3 regions of the Lysinibacillus sp. G4S2 genome follow, and region 3 is predicted to be linked to each of the others. Evidence: predicted binding sites of a transcription regulator. Region 3 holds the regulator's gene; each other region holds the start of a gene.
What was found. The regulator LexA, encoded in region 3, represses DNA repair genes until DNA is damaged. The targets are predictions, from matches to a motif close to CGAACATATGTTCG.
Positions count from the first base shown of each region.

Region 1: a site for LexA is predicted at 995-1,008, ahead of QUF91_RS19465 (carbohydrate kinase). Genes of this name have one in related genera too.
Region 2: a site for LexA is predicted at 1,090-1,103, ahead of uvrB (excinuclease ABC subunit UvrB). Genes of this name have one in related genera too.

Region 1 is NZ_JAUCFJ010000002.1:3,814,568-3,816,833, reverse strand. It holds gene QUF91_RS19470 (hypothetical protein) at 261-500, opposite strand; gene QUF91_RS19465 (carbohydrate kinase) at 1,041-2,132, shown strand; gene QUF91_RS19460 (pseudouridine-5'-phosphate glycosidase) at 2,137-2,266, shown strand, end outside.
Region 2 is NZ_JAUCFJ010000002.1:855,032-857,297, reverse strand. It holds gene uvrB (excinuclease ABC subunit UvrB) at 1-1,016, opposite strand, end outside; gene QUF91_RS04435 (IDEAL domain-containing protein) at 1,901-2,143, opposite strand.
Region 3 is NZ_JAUCFJ010000002.1:1,433,692-1,435,957, reverse strand. It holds gene QUF91_RS07250 (YneB family resolvase-like protein) at 1-409, opposite strand, end outside; gene yneA (cell division suppressor protein YneA) at 406-720, opposite strand; gene lexA (transcriptional repressor LexA) at 882-1,499, shown strand; gene QUF91_RS07235 (gamma-glutamyl-gamma-aminobutyrate hydrolase family protein) at 1,744-2,266, opposite strand, start outside.

The DNA.
Region 1 (2,266 bases), 2.4 Mb from region 3:
TTCCTTGTGGCGCTTTTTTTTGCTGTTTTATAGGAAAACTTTGAAGATTTATCGAAACAAAATCGCTATTTATCGAAATTATTTGAGCTTTTATCGAAACAAAATCTCATTTTATCGTAACTTTTTGGGCTTTTATCGAAAAACAAGCTCTTTCTCTCAAAGAAATCAACTACGCTTTATGGAGAAGAGCCAAACTATTGAGAAATTATGAAGAAAATGAAATGCTTATCAATTAAGCAATAAAGTCATTTTTGGAGTTATTAAATAAAGAAGATGCCATCATCGTAACGGGGGGGTGATTTCCAAATTTTCGTGTAGTTATCAGCGATTCTCGGCATTTTATCAGCGATAATCATGTATTTATCAGCGATTCTCAGTATTTTATCAGCGATTGGCATTTTTAATCGTCGAGCCACTTCATCAGCTGTTGTTTTTGCCGCTCCGCTTTCGCACAGAAAACATTTGTTGTTTTTGCCGCTCCGCTTTCGCACAGAAAACATTTGTTGTTGCTGCCGCTTCGCTTTCGCACATGAAAAACATTGTTGCTGTAGCTACGTTGCACTATACTTTCGCACAGATAAACATATTGTTGCTGTCGCTACGTTGCACTACGCCGCTTTCGCTGAATAAACATATTGTTGCTGTCGCTACGTTGCACTACGCCGCTTTCGCACAGATAAACATATTGTTGCTGTCGCTACGTTGCACTACGCTTTCGTACAGATAAACATATTGCTGAAGTTTCGTTTTATCACTATGAATTAGCGTGCATACCAGAAGATACACACTATACGAAATGGTTGATCCTCGTTCCAGCTAGACGCCCCAGGAAACCGTCCAGTCGGAACGGAAATCATGCCTTCGTTTTGCCGAAGAGATCTATATTATATACGACACCTTAATTTCATCTAAGTAATAGTTATCACAACAAAAAGTTGAAGCCACTAACATATGGGCTTTAACTTTTTTGTTTAAAAAACTTTTTGACATAAAACAAACAAAAGTTTATAATGTAAACAAATATAATAAAAGGTGATGCTATGAATGAAAGAGAACAGGCTGTCCTTGCATTAATTCGCCAGAATCCGTTTATGTCTCAGCAAGAGATGGCAGATAAGATGAAACTATCTCGACCAGTCCTTGCTAATTTAGTGTCGAGCTTAACGAAGCAGGGGAAAATTGTCGGTCGTGCATATATTTTGCCTGAGGAAAATGAAATTATTTGTATCGGTGGAGCAAATCTAGATCGAAAATTTCATGTAAAGGGGAACGTACAGTTTGGTACATCCAATCCTGCTAGCTCTTCATTTAGTGTAGGTGGTGTTGGTCGAAACATTGCTGAAAACTTAGGCAGATTAAATCATCAGGTTACATTGCTGACTACTGCCGGCAAAGATGCTGATTGGCAAGTAATCCAAGAAGCTTCAGAGCCATTTATGAATTTACGTTATGTGGAGCAACTTCCTGACGCTTCGACGGGTTCCTATACTGCGGTTATGGATGAGCAGGGCGAGCTAGCATTAGCGGTAGCAAACATGGAAGTATATGATCTTTTATTGCCAAGTTTGCTAAAAAAACATGAGGCAATGCTGATGAATGCTGACTGCTTTATTATGGACTTAAATTGTCCAAAGGAAACAGTAGCTTACATTCAGCAGGTGTCGATTGCCCGCGAAATTCCATTTGTCATCGTACCGGTATCTTCGCCAAAAATGAATCGATTACCGGATACGTTGCAAGGTGTAACATGGTTTATTTGTAACACAGATGAAGCAGAGACGATTGTAGGTCATAAAATCGAAAATGCTGCACACTACGAAAAGGCTTTACAGCAACTTCTTACACTAGGTGCTGAGCATGTCATTATTACAGCTGGTAGTAAGGGTGTGTATGCAGCTTCTACTACAACGAAGCCAAATCATTTTGCAGCTAAAGCTATAGAAAAAATTGAAGATGTGACAGGTGCAGGAGATGCCTTTGTCAGTGCTGTGATCCATAGCTGGCTTACTGGGCAATCCTTTGCAACATGTATTGATGCAGGCTTAACAAATGCCAAAAATACGCTTGCATCTCCATATACGGTAAGACCTGAGCTATCAGTTGATTTGTTAAACAGTGAAATGGAGGAATAACAACATGAAAGAATTCATCGTATTATCAGAGGAAGTAAAAGCAGGACAAGCGAAAGGTTTACCAATCGTAGCATTAGAATCAACAATTATTTCTCACGGAATGCCATATCCACAAAATGTGAAAACAGCACGAG
Region 2 (2,266 bases), 580 kb from region 3:
CTTTCATCGACAACAAGTAAAAAATCCTCTGGGAAATAATCAAATAACGTATATGGAGTTGCCCCCGCTTCACGCAATGTTAAATGACGCGAGTAGTTTTCAATCCCTGAGCAGAAGCCCATTTCACGCATCATTTCTAAATCATAGCGAGTACGCTGCTCTAAACGCTGCGCCTCCAATAATTTATCCTCCGCACGTAAAAGAGCTAGGCGCTCCTCCAACTCTTTTTCAATATTTTCAATGGCTTTTAGCAGTTTTTCTTCTCGTGTAACGAAGTGGGATGCTGGGAAAATAGCGACATGGTCACGATCCCCTAAAATTTCACCCGTTAACGCATCTACCTCGCGAATTCGATCTATCTCGTCTCCGAAAAACTCCACACGAATACAATGTTCATCACGGGATGCTGGTAATATTTCCACTACATCTCCACGTACCCGAAACGTCCCACGCGTAAAACTCACATCATTACGCTCATACTGTACATCGACTAGCTTTCGAAGCAATTGATTACGTTCAATTTCCATTCCGGTACGCACTGACACGACCATTTCGCGATACTCTTCTGGAGAACCTAAACCATATATACAGGACACGGACGCAATAATAATGACATCCTCACGCTCAAATAATGAAGATGTCGCAGAGTGACGTAACTTATCAATTTCATCATTAATGCTTGAATCTTTCTCGATATAAGTATCCGTCTGTGGCACATAGGCCTCTGGCTGAAAGTAATCATAGTAGCTGACAAAGTATTCAACTGCATTATTAGGGAAGAACTCTTTAAACTCACTATATAATTGACCCGCTAATGTTTTATTGTGCGCCATAATAAGTGTCGGTTTTTTTACCTCTTTAATGACATTAGAAATCGTAAACGTTTTTCCTGTTCCTGTTGCACCGAGCAATGTTTGATGACGTTTACCTGCAAGTACACCCTCCACTAATTCCGCAATTGCCTGTGGCTGATCCCCATTAGGCGTATATGGCGCTTGTAAATCAAATGTTTGCACACATGTCCCCGTCCTTTCCTACCAATTTGTACATATATTTTAGCATAGCAGTATTAAAATTTCGAACATTTAACGAACGAATGTTTGTAAATTTTTATTCTTTTGCTACAATGTAGAACATATGGCCGAAGTGCTTAATGAAAGCTTACTTATACATTCGATAATTGTAGAGCAAAAAAAGTGATATTCCTTACGGCGACTTAACTGCTGTCTGTAAACATAGAGTTCCTGTTAATAGATTACCCTTTCCAAATGTTAGCTAATCGAGATGGACGGATGGAAATGCATTAGCCTAGAGGAGATTTTCAATCGTTTGATAATAGACTCTCCTCGTCGAGCTCGAGTCCTGGGAGTTTCGATTGGGTAAGGAGGTGAAATGTTCGGGTAGGCTGAAGAACTGATCGGGTTGATTGAAGATTTGATCAGGTAACCAGAAGATACGATCGGCTTGGCCATAGATCTGATCGGGGTCGACGAAGATACGCTCCGCTTAGCCATAGATCTGATCGGTTTGGCGATGATTCGCTCGGGTCAGCCGTAAATCTGATCGGGGTCGGCGAAGTTTCGCTCGGGTCAGCCATAAATTTGATCGGGTTCGACGAAGTTTCGCTCGGGGCGGTCGTAAATCTGATCGGGTTTGGTGAAGATTCGCTCAGGGCGGTCGTAAATCTGATTGGGGTCGACCAAGAATCGCTCGGGTCCTAGGAAGATTTCGATTACTTCAAAAAATATCTGCTCAGGTCCTGGCTCGGCTTAATGCCACCATATCCACTCAAGCCATATGAAGTTCCGACGAGTTCAGGGCACCCCAAATCACCAATCTTCCAAAGAAAGTAGCAAAAAAAAATCCCGCCCTCCAATAAACGGAGAGCGGGCTCATCATATTATTCACTTGCTACTTCGTGTAAGACTTTTAGTTCGGTTGCGTATAGATGAAATGCCTTTTCATCTTTTTCATCGAGTGCTCTATCTATCAGAACCATGAGCTGCTCTTCACGATGCATACGCTGGATATGATTTAAAAATAAATCTAAATAAATCTCGTTCAATAATTTCTCTGCCTCATCCACTTTCTTTGACTGACCAACGGCTTTTAGAAAATCTGTATACGAATAATATTTATCCAACGATCTCACCTCGATCCTTTTCTAAATTATATGAAAATTGAATTTAAAAAGCAATGCTTAAGAACCGAAAATCACTTCGATTTGCTATTAATCTCGAGTAATTTCAAGCAATTTCTCTAAGCA
Region 3 (2,266 bases):
GAATTCTGCGTTGGTACTCCTCTACGATCGCTAAAATTTCTAGGAGCATCGTATCCATTTCATTTAATTGTACAGGGCCCTCGTCTCGCATAGAAAAAACATCCGTTTCAGTTTTTTGTAATAAATGCAATACTGCCATTCTAGCATTTCCACGTCCTAAGCGTGTCTCATCCTGTACAAATAATGCTTTAACTTCTTTTTCTTTAATAAAGTCGAGCATTTCAAGTAAGCCATCACGTTCCACATCATAGCCACTATGCTTATCCCTAAAAACGTTCTTCACTTCGTAGCCCTGCTCTTTAGCATAGCGCATCAACTCCTCTTGTTGACGTTCAAGCGAGGAACTTTGTGTCTCTTTTTCTGTACTCACACGGCAATAGACAACAGCCGATTGTAGTGTATTTATCATTTTTCATTTCTCGCAATTTCAATTGAATTTATGGGTTTGGACTGGTCACCCACTACTGGAATCACTAGGGATTTACCTGCAATAATATCAACGTTTGATAATTCATTTTCTGCTTTCACAAGCTTAATCCAATCATCCGTTTTCATTTTACCAGAGTATTGTTCAGCTAACGACCATAAACTATCACCATGTTCGATTTCAATTTCAGTGTAAGTAACATTGCCTGGATCTGTTATAAAAAGATATGCTGCAAATAGTAGACTTGCCCCTAATAAAGTAGTAATATGTGGATTTTTCTTTAACCAGTTCATAATCATAACCCCTTTTAGAATATTTGTTCGGAATATATGTTCTCATAATAATGCGAACAAACGTTTTTGTCAAACACTTTTCGAACCTATGTTTGCTTAAGTGTTCGCATTCTGTTATACTACTAATAAGTAGAATGATTAGAAAAAAGAGGTGAGCAATCATGAAAAAAGTTTCGAAAAGACAAGAAGCCATATTAGAGTTCATCAAAGAAGAAGTGCGCACAAAGGGGTATCCACCATCAGTACGTGAGATTGGTGAAGCAGTTGGACTTGCTTCAAGCTCAACAGTTCATGGACATTTAGCTCGTTTAGAACAAAAGGGCTTCATTCGTCGAGACCCAACTAAACCACGGGCTATTGAAATCCTAGAGCCAGAGGATTCTATTCAAAAGCAACATGTTATACATGTCCCACTTGTTGGGAAGGTTACAGCAGGTTCTCCGATAACTGCTATTGAAAATATCGATGAGTATTTCCCACTTCCAGATATTTATGGTACAAGTGAAGATCAGTTATTTATGCTAGAAATTATGGGTGAATCAATGATTGAAGCTGGCATCTTAGATGGAGATTTAGTCATTGTTAAACAAAGAGCAACGGCTAATAATGGTGATATTGTCGTAGCAATGACTGCAGAGGATGAAGCCACTGTAAAGCGTTTCTTCAAGGAAAAAAATCATTTTCGTTTACAGCCTGAAAACGCAACAATGGAGCCGATTATCGTAGACCAAGTTTCTATTTTGGGGCAAGTTGTTGGTCTCTATCGTCGTGTACACTAAAAGCATCTCCATTTTCAAGTATTAAAAGAGGATTTTATGTTCATAAAAGAGCATATACCTCTTTTTCTTATCCATTTTTTTAATGGAACAAAACTAAAAAAGAATCCACTTTAAAATGGATTCCTTACTCTTTGCAATATCTTTAGTTAAGCCTATCCCCATAATGTAGTGTTGATTTCTTCTTGGCGTAATTGCGTTCGGATTTTGAATTGTACCCGCAAATTCATTCCTTCAATATAAAGCTTTATGCCTCTACCTTGAATTTCAAGCTTGCCTTTACAAATGCAGAGAATAATTTCTTCGATGCTTCATCTCCTGCCATAGCTAGCTCTTCTGGATGCCACTGTACGCCCAAACAAAATGGTAAATCTTCGTGTACTACCGCTTCAACGATACCATCGCTTGATTTTGCCACCACTTTCAATTTTTCCGCTACTATATTTAAGGCCTGATGATGAAATGAATTCACAGCAATTTTCTCTTCCTCAATAATCGTTGTTAATAAAGTATCAGGTGTAACATGAACATAATGTGTAGCAACGCCTCGAGCCGCTTGTTGCATGTGCTTTAATAATTTACGACTATGATATTCGCTCTCAATATCCTGATAGATCGTACCTCCAAACGCAACATTGAGCATTTGAATCCCTCGACAGATACCAAAAATCGGCATTTTCCGAATATAGGCCGCTTCAATTAAGGCAAGCTCCACTGAATCTCTTTCCGGATGAACTTTCCCTAATTTTGGTGTAGGTTCTGCACCAAAG